Regions from separate parts of the Aminobacter sp. BA135 genome, predicted to be linked through region 3. Evidence: riboswitches for the same ligand, from Rfam matches in the RefSeq annotation. Region 3 holds a riboswitch; each other region holds the start of a gene.
The links. A riboswitch is a leader RNA that binds a small molecule or an ion and turns the genes downstream of it on or off. The one in region 3 is predicted to bind cobalamin.

Region 1: it holds a riboswitch for cobalamin, as region 3 does, so the genes downstream of both, SLT36_RS27165 ((2Fe-2S) ferredoxin domain-containing protein) here and SLT36_RS30575 (TonB-dependent receptor domain-containing protein) in region 3, are expected to answer to the same signal.
Region 2: it holds a riboswitch for cobalamin, as region 3 does, so the genes downstream of both, SLT36_RS13630 (CbtB domain-containing protein) here and SLT36_RS30575 (TonB-dependent receptor domain-containing protein) in region 3, are expected to answer to the same signal.
Region 4: it holds a riboswitch for cobalamin, as region 3 does, so the genes downstream of both, SLT36_RS08610 (ABC transporter substrate-binding protein) here and SLT36_RS30575 (TonB-dependent receptor domain-containing protein) in region 3, are expected to answer to the same signal.

The regions. Positions count from the first base shown of each region.
Region 1 covers NZ_CP139572.1:5,607,660-5,609,855, forward strand. Annotated here, with positions in the region: cobalamin riboswitch at 571-763, shown strand; gene SLT36_RS27165 ((2Fe-2S) ferredoxin domain-containing protein) at 879-1,658, shown strand.
Region 2 covers NZ_CP139572.1:2,808,067-2,810,262, forward strand. Annotated here, with positions in the region: gene SLT36_RS13620 (DUF1624 domain-containing protein) at 1-17, opposite strand, end outside; gene SLT36_RS13625 (gamma-glutamylcyclotransferase) at 139-828, shown strand; cobalamin riboswitch at 896-1,092, shown strand; gene SLT36_RS13630 (CbtB domain-containing protein) at 1,128-1,304, shown strand; gene SLT36_RS13635 (CbtA family protein) at 1,321-2,097, shown strand; gene cobU (bifunctional adenosylcobinamide kinase/adenosylcobinamide-phosphate guanylyltransferase) at 2,090-2,196, shown strand, end outside.
Region 3 covers NZ_CP139573.1:563,082-565,277, reverse strand. Annotated here, with positions in the region: gene SLT36_RS30580 (alpha/beta hydrolase) at 1-338, shown strand, start outside; cobalamin riboswitch at 636-837, shown strand; gene SLT36_RS30575 (TonB-dependent receptor domain-containing protein) at 1,017-2,196, shown strand, end outside.
Region 4 covers NZ_CP139572.1:1,750,642-1,752,837, forward strand. Annotated here, with positions in the region: gene SLT36_RS08605 (nucleotidyltransferase family protein) at 1-318, shown strand, start outside; cobalamin riboswitch at 440-629, shown strand; gene SLT36_RS08610 (ABC transporter substrate-binding protein) at 898-1,947, shown strand; gene SLT36_RS08615 (FecCD family ABC transporter permease) at 2,010-2,196, shown strand, end outside.

The sequences.
Region 1 (2,196 bases), on a different replicon from region 3:
ACGCCGCTTGCGATCCAGCCGCTCTACACGAGAAGTTGAACGACCGCGCCGTCCGCTCGCTGGCGTTGGTTGACCTTACGTTAGGAACCTCTAAACGACCTACAGGCTCACCTCGTCCTTACCCCACCTTGGACCACCCGAGCTTAGCGCCCGCCCTGCCCCCCCAATCAATGGGCGGGCGCGTCCCCTCGCACGCACATCCGATGTCGCGCAGACAAGCTTATCAGCCGCGGACGCCTTCACATCGCAACTGCGAGCTTCCCGCTTCATATCGACGCCGGTTGCCGATTTTCATGTCTATATGCCTCGGGCAGGCGCCGTTCGCCTTGTGCGGTTTGCACAAAAGGCAGCCGGCCCTGGCATTCCTGGGCTTATTCCGCTTGTGGTGCATGTCCATCTCCGGTCTCTACCGGTGCGCCCCGATGGCGCACGGTCATGATCGGGAGGGCTGCTTGGCAATCTTCGTCCATCGCCGGACTATGTGCAGCAACACCAGGCGATCGCAAGGCAGCGCATTGCTGGCCTAGGTACTTGTCCATCGACAACCCTTGACTTGCGTCTGCCCGCATATAGCTTGCCGCGCGGTTATGGTTCTTCTGCTTTCGGGCGGAAGCTAAGAGGGAATTCGGTGCGAAACCGAAGCTGCCCCGCAACTGTAAGCGGTGAGCCGCATTGCCGATTGTGTCACTGGCCGACGGCCGGGAAGGCAGGCAATGAGCCGAGACCCGCGAGCCAGGAGACCTGCCTGACCGAGTGATGTTCCGTGGGCGGGGTGTACCACCGGAGCGCAGGTTCGTGCAGGCGGCGCTATCGGCCATCGCCTTCCACCAACATGCGTTGCGACAATCCCGACCGCAGTCAGGCCAGGGATCGATCGTTTGCACAATACCGAAGTTGAGACCGCGCAGTCCCAGGCCAGACGTGCCATCGTGCTCGTCGCCAGGTCGGCCTTTGCTGCCGCGCCCTACAGGCAGATGCAGCAGCTCTGTGATCTCGCCGCGGCGTTGCCCGGCGTCGATCACACCAGCTTCGGCTTCACCGAACAAGGCACGCCGTCGCTGCGCGAGGCGCTTGCGGCACTTCGCCAGCAGGATTTCTCCGATATCCTCATCCTGCCGCTGATGCTGCCGATCGAGCCCAGCTTCAATGCCTGGCTCACCAAGTCGCTGCGCCGCTGGCAGGCCGAGGACGCGGCACCTTGGCCGACGGTGCGCATCGCGCGGGGCCTCGCCGAAAGCCCGCTGCTGGCTGCAATGATGGCCGACCTCGTCACCGGTGCCGACGCGACGCCGCCCATCCCGCCGCTCGACAGGCTGGCGCCGGAGGGTTCGCTCGTGCCGGCGCAGAAACGCCGCGTGCTGGTCTGCCAGGGCGGCCCGTGCAATGCCGCCGGCGCGGACCTGATCTGGGGCCACCTGCGCAACCAGCAGGACCGCCAGAAGCTGCGCGTGACCGGCGACGGCATGATGAGCGCCAAATCGACCTGCCTTGGCCCCTGTAACCTGGCACCGGTGCTGCAGGTCTTTCCCGAAGGCACCTATTACGGCGGGGTCACCGAGGCCGCCGTCGACCGCATAGTCACCGAACATCTGCTCGGCGGCGCGGTGGTCGACGACTTTGCCTACCACCCCACCGGCCGCAAGCAGGTGCTGCGGTGAAGGCCTATTGAAAACAAGGGGGATCGTGTCGGCCGAACAGCAACGCTTGCCGTTGTCGATCGTCCACTATCACGACGTCTTTACCAGGCACGGCGCGCAATCCGCCACTCAACGGATCGACGGATGTTCCCGCCGATATCCGCAACTGGCTGGAAGCCAAGGCTGAAACGCTCAGCAGCGGCAGCGGCACCTGGGGTCGTCGGGCACAGGTCTGATGGGCTGACGCAGCCTGTTGCGATCCACGTCAATCCATCGATCTAATTGACCCAAGGGAAACATCAGCGACTATTGCGCAGGGCTAGATCAGTTCAGTGGGCGGTGGCAGTCATGGCAATTCAAGTATCCTATTCGCGGCGTGATGTCCGCGAAGAGTTGGTGCGTCGGCGCGAGACTTACATCGCGGCGCAAAGATCTCTGTCACCGCCTTCGCCGCGGGGATATGGCAACATGGAATGCGTCCATTGTCATAATCGCTTCATCGGCGTCACCGCTGCCGCCTGGAAGTTCGGCCTCTGCGACGACTGCCTGCATCACGACT
Region 2 (2,196 bases), on a different replicon from region 3:
TCCAGTTGCATCGTCATGTTGTTCGCTTCTGCGTTTTCGGGTGTTGCAGCGCCCATGCAGCACTATCATGGTTGAAGCGGGGCGGAAGAGAGCAGAACTGTCTGTCGTGCACAGGGTTAAGCAATTGATGGGGCGGGCATGAGCGGACGAAAGATGGCGCTGACCGAAGAGCTGGTGGCGCGTTGCCATCGCGAGGTCGCCGACACGGGCCCCGACCCCGATGCGATGCATCTCGACGACGCCGACTATGAGGTGATGATCGACGAGACGCTTGCCGCGCGCCCTGGCAATGGTCCGTTGTGGCTGTTTGCCTATGGATCGCTGATCTGGAAACCCGAGGTGGAGCACACCGACGAAAGGGTGGCGCTGGCACGCGGCTGGCACCGTTCGTTCTGCATCAACATGACCCGCTGGCGCGCCACAAAGGCTGAGCCTGGACTGATGATGGGCATGGATCGTGGCGGCCAGTGCAAGGGCGTGGCGCTCAGGCTGACGGACGGCGACCGCCGCGAGCAGCTGGACAAGCTGTTTCGCCGCGAGATGACGCTGAAACCCTCCACCTACAAGCCGCGCTGGCTGAATCTCGCCACCGATGAAGGTCCGTTGACCGCGCTCGCCTTCGTCATCAACCGCAAAGGCCACGCCTATGCCGGCGCGCTGGGCGAGGACGCGGTGGCGGAGCGACTGGCGACGACATGCGGCCATTGGGGTTCGGCTGCGGACTACCTCTATAATGTGGTCAGCAACCTCGAGCAGCGGGCGATCCACGACCGGCATCTGTGGCGGCTCCAGCATCTGGTGGCCGAGCGAATCGTGGCCCGCGGATGATCGCCGGAACGCCGCTTTCGAGCGCGGCGGCGTCGGAATTTGGTTTGCCGCCCAAGCCATTTGTTTCTATAGTTGCGGCGTCGTCGGTTCCGTAACGGAATCAAGAGGGAATGCGGTAAGGGCCATTTGAAGGTCCGAAGCCGTGGCTGCCCCCGCAACTGTATGCGGTTAGCTCTCCCCAAATGCCACTGAAGCTTGCTTCGGGAAGGCGGGGAAGGGTGCCGATCCGCAAGCCAGGAGACCTGCCGGCGACAGGCACTTATCTCTGTGCCCTCGGGTGGAGGGCGAAAGGACTTACGATGAACACTGTTTCTGCTCTCGGCACCGACGTCTCTTCGCAGTCGCGTAGCATGCAGCTGGCGCTTGCCGCGCTGCTCGGCCTTTTCGTTGTTGGCTTCCTCGGGTTCTCGCATATGGACGTGGTGCACAACGCTGCCCACGACTATCGCCACTCGATGGCTTTCCCCTGCCACTAACCAAGGCGATCCAACAATGTCCATCTTCAGAAACGTCGTGTTCATCGCGGCGATCAGCGGGCTATTGGCCGGCGTGGTCCTTGCTGCACTCCAGACCTATGCAACCGTCCCGCTGATCCTCAAGGCGGAGACCTATGAGAACGCCGGCGGCGGCCATGAGCACGCCGCGGCACCAGTTGCCGGCACTGAGGCGAACGCCCCTGCGGCCGGCGCCGAAACCACGGCGGCACAGACTGCGGCGCCAGCCGAGGAAGAAGCATGGGCTCCGGCCGACGGCGCTGAACGTTTTGCCTATTCGGCGCTCGCCAATATTGTCAGCGGCATCGCTTTCGGCCTGATCCTGGTCGCCGTTTCCGAGTTTGCCGGTGGCATCGCCAACTGGCGCCAGGGCGTGTTCTGGGGCTTTGCCGGCTTTGCCGTGTTTACCCTGGCTCCCGGTCTTGGCCTGCCGCCAGAGCTGCCGGCGATGCCGGCCGCCGATCTTGGCGCACGCCAGATCTGGTGGACGCTGACCGTCGTCGCCACCGCAGCGGGTCTCGCGCTGATCGCCTTCAAGCAGTCGCTGCCGCTGGCGATACTCGGCGTCGCGCTGATCGTTGCGCCGCACATCGTCGGTGCACCGCAACCGGAAAGCCACGAGTCGCCGATTCCGGCAGACCTGCACCACAGCTTCGTCGTCGCCGTCACAATCACCAATCTGGTGTTCTGGGTCGTTCTGGGTGCGGTGGCGGGCTATGTGCGCAACCGCTTCATGAGCGAACCGGCGCCGTCGCTGAACGGCCGCCTTGCCTGAGAAGCTGACCTTCCTGCTCGGCGGCGCGCGCTCCGGCAAGAGCGCGCATGCCGAGCGGCTCATCACCCATTTTTCTGCGCCGTGGACCTATGTTGCCAC
Region 3 (2,196 bases):
CTTCGCCGCTTGCGCCCGAGGTGCAGTCTCGTATCCGTCATGTCGTTTCGCTCTCGGGAGTTCATGATCTCAGGCCGCTGATCAACACCGGCATGAACAAGACGCTCCACATCGACGAGACCGAGGCGCTGGCTGAAAGCCGGCGCTGCTGCGGCCGGTGGACAACGTCCGCATCACCTGCTGGGTCGGCGGTGGCGAGCGCGCCGAGTTCCTGCGCCAGAACGCATTGCTTTCCAATATCTGGACCGGGCTTGGCGCCACCACCGCTACAGTGGTCGAGCCCGACCGGCATCACTTCAGCGTCATCGACGGGCTTGCCGACAAGGATCATGCGCTGACAAGGACCTTGCTCGGCTGAACATGCGCGGATGATACCGACGCGGCGAAGATGATGTCGATGGCCGTAGCGCGCACGTCGTCGGCAGTTTCCGCGACCCCGTTGGCAATGTGCTGGTGGCTCTGTCCACGAGGGGCAGTGCCGTCCAATTGGCGGTCCCATGCAGGGCTTGCCGCGTCCGGGGCGATTGCACAAGTTGCCCTGTTTGTCCGTGTCCAATGATCCTATCTAGTTGAAAATCAATATATTTTATGGCCGATCGCATGATTGCGATTGACAAGCCTCGGCATCCCTGAGTAGCGTCCGCCTCGGAATCGGTTCCGCCGAGAGGCGGATGAAAAGGGAACACGGTGAGGCCGAAGGCCAAATCCGCGACTGCCCCCGCAACTGTAACCGTTGAGCCTCTTCCATCATGCCACTGAACGCATTCGCGCGTTCGGGAAGGCGGAAAAAGGCTGTGACACGGAAGTCAGGAGACCTGCCCGTTCCAGTCACCCATGCTTGTCCACGGGGTGTGGTCAGGCGCGGTCGCTCGTGGCGGTGACATCGAAAGTGTTGCCGCATGCGGAAGGCCGTCGGGTCAATCTTGTCCCAAAGTCTGCCTGCCGACCTGTCTTGCCTGCGGTTTGGAAACCGGGTGCGATCCTTGTCGCGCCCCCCAAACCATTTGAGGGCAGAAATGCAGAGACTTATCCTGGGCATCGGCGCGATCATGCTGGCCATCCCGACACCATCCAGCGCGCAGCAGGCGCCCGCTGCAGGCGGCGTGACCGTGCTGCCGCGTCTGGTCGTTACGCCGCTGCGTCGCGAAACCGCGCTTGTTCGCCCGACGTCGTCGATCACCCTGATCGACGAGGAAGAATTGCGAAAGTCCGCGGCAGCTGACCTGCCGTCGTTGCTGAAGCGCTACGCCGGCGTTTCAATCATCGGCTATGGCGGCCAGGGGGCGTCGTCCAGTGTCTATCTGCGCGGCATGTCGGCCGGCCAGACGCTGGTGCTGGTCAATGGCGTCCGCAGTTCGTCGGCGACCAGCGGTACGAGCTCGATCTTCAACATTCCGCTGTCGTCGATCGAGCGTATCGAGATCGCCAAGGGACCGCACTCAGCGCAGTATGGCGCCGATGCCATCGGCGGTGTCGTCAACATCATCACCAAACAGGGCGGCCAGTGTGCCGACGGCCGTAACGCCTGCGGCAGCATCACCTCGGGCGTCACGCATCCCTGGGGTGGCTATCTCTCAGGCGATCTGCGCGGACGCACCGAGGACGGCATCGATTACTCCGTCGGTGGCTCCATCCTCGGCACGCGCGGCTACGACTTCACCACGCCGCTGGCCTGGGGACATGAGCCTGACGACGATGGCTTCCTGCAGGGCTCGCTCAACGTCGCAGCCGCCAAGGAGTATGGCTGGGGCCGGCTATATGCCGATGGCCTGTTTGCCCGGGGCCGCAGCCAGTACGATGCCTCCGCGCCTTCCGCCAATGAAGTCGACACCGACACCTTCGCCGGCAGGATCGGCGCACGGGTGAAGCATTCCGACAGCTGGAGCTCGACCGTCGAACTTTCCGGCAACCTCGACTATTCGACCAATGTCCGTGACGGCGTCGTGGGCAGCAGCGAATTCGACACTAGGCGCTACGGCATCTTCGCGTCGACGGAAAAGTCCTTTGAAACAGGTGAAGTCAGGCATGTCCTGGTCGGCGGTGCCGAGGCCTATCGCGAGGTGGTGGCTTCGACTGTCGATTTCGGTGTCGGCTCGCGCGACCTCGCGGCGGTGTTCGGCCAGTACTCGCTCGACTATGGCGCGCTGACGATCGACAGCGGTCTGCGCTACGATCACAATGAACAGTTCGGAGGCG
Region 4 (2,196 bases), on a different replicon from region 3:
GCAGTTGGCGGTGCGCCTGCCGAGATCGACATCGTCGTGCGGCTGGACGTGCCGCCGGTGCGCCGTCGCATCGAGATGGAGCTGAATGGCGGCGAATGCCATTTCGCGCGGCTGCGCTATCGCAAGCTGGGTAAATCAGGCGGCCGGCTGACTTTGCGGTTTCGCGGTACCATTCGGCCGGACCAGGCGGATGGCGCGTTGGTGCTGTCGGCGCGGCCGTCGCGACAATTCCGCGCGTGGGAGCACGAGCAGACGGTCGCCACCTATGGTGCGGTGCCGTTCCAGATCGTCTCGGTGACCGTTTCGCCGGTTCGCTGAGCCGGAGAACAGTTTGCGCTGCTTGCAGTTCCGCGCAACCTGGTCTCCAGCATCGTCGCGGCTCAGGCAAATGCCGCCCTGTATAGTCCCGGATGGCAACTTGACTTTACCTTGGCCGTCGATAGGTTGGCGCCGTCATGGTCTTCCGCCGCGAGGTGGAAGCTAAGAGGGAATCCGGTGCGAAACCGGAGCTGTCCCGCAACTGTAAGCGGTGAGCCTATTGCCCCTGTGTCACTGGCATTCGTGCCGGGAAGACGGGCGACAAGGCTAGGACCCGCGAGCCAGGAGACCTGCCTGACAGAGTGAGATTCCGTGGTCGGGGTGTGCCACAGGAATGCCGGTTCCCGTCCGGAGGCCCGTTTGCGGCTTTCGCCAGGTCTGCATTTCCGCATCCCCGCCAGGGCAGGCAGAGGTTGGCGCGGCGATGTCGGGAAGAACGGTTTCCCAAGAATATCGAAAGCTTGGGCAGACGCATTCGTCGCCTGCTGCCGTGGCATCGCGCCTCGACCTATCGTCCCGGACGCCTTCCGGGCATGGCAACGCCAGGCGTTGCGCACCCCTTTCAAGCAAGGAGAGATCATGAACATCAGACAGTGGACATTGTGGCTCGGACTAGCCATGGCATCGTCCATCGGACTCGCTCCGGCCGCTGCCGAAAGCTTCACCGACGATGCCGGTCGCAAGGTCGAGCTGGAATTGCCGATCAAGCGCGCGGTGATCTTCAACCGCTACGCGGTCGAGTTCGCCCGTGCCATTGGCGCCATCGACAAGGTCGTTGGCGTCGATGCCAGCACGATGCGGGATCCGACCTACTGGCCGCAGTTCAAGGAAGCCGACATTGTCGGCCAAGGCCAGACGCAGCCCAATTACGAGGCGATCGTGGCGCTCAAGCCCGACGTGGTGATGATCCCGCGCAACGGCGTCTACGAGGAGGCCGCGAGTAAGCTCGAGGCCTTCGACATTCCGGTGCTTGTCGTTACCGCCTGGGACACGCTGCAGCATGTCGAGAACGTGACATTGTTCGGAAAGCTGTTCGACGAGAAGGAAAAGGCCGACGCGCTGAACGCCTACTACACCAGGTACATGGACCTGCTGGCCGAGCGGCTGAAGGGCGTCGAGCGCAAGAAGGTTTATCTCGAAGAAGTGCGCGACCTGGTGACCGTCACGCCTGGCTCTGGCTGGCATGACATGATCGAGGCCGGCGGCGGCATCAATGTCTTCGGCGACATCGACATCAAGAAGGAGCCGTCGTCGCGCGGCAACGAAAACAGCTTCACTGTCGATCCCGAGGAGATCATCGCCCGCAAGCCGGACTTGGTGATCAAGCTGCAGCCCGGTTCCTACCAGACCATTCCCGAGGCCAAGTTCGCCGAGAGCTGGAAGGCGATCGTCGCCCGCGAAGAAATATCGGGCACGCCGGCAGGGCAGGCAGGCAATGTGCGTCTGATCAACTACTACCTCGCCGGCGGCTCGTCCAAGGTCACCGGCGCGCTGCAGGTCGCCAAGTGGCTCTATCCCGACCGCTTCACCGACGTCGATCCCGAAGCGGCGATGAAGGAATGGATCGAGATCTATCAGGGCCTGCCGTTCCAGGGCGCCATGACCTATCAGGGCACTGCCTCCAACTGACGGACCGCACGCCGCGGCCCGAGAGGCTGCGGCGTGATTTTCCCAATCCGGAGCCTTCGACCATGGACATCGCGAGCAGCGCCGATTTCGCGCGAAGCCGATCCGACGGCATTTCCAGCCGCTACCGCCGAACCGGCCATCGCAAGGCGGCTGTCATCCTGTGTTCGCTGCTCGTGCTGCTGCTGGTCGCCGGCGGCGTTGCCATCGTCGGCATCGCCGAGACGGGGCTGATGACGCTGCTCATGGTCA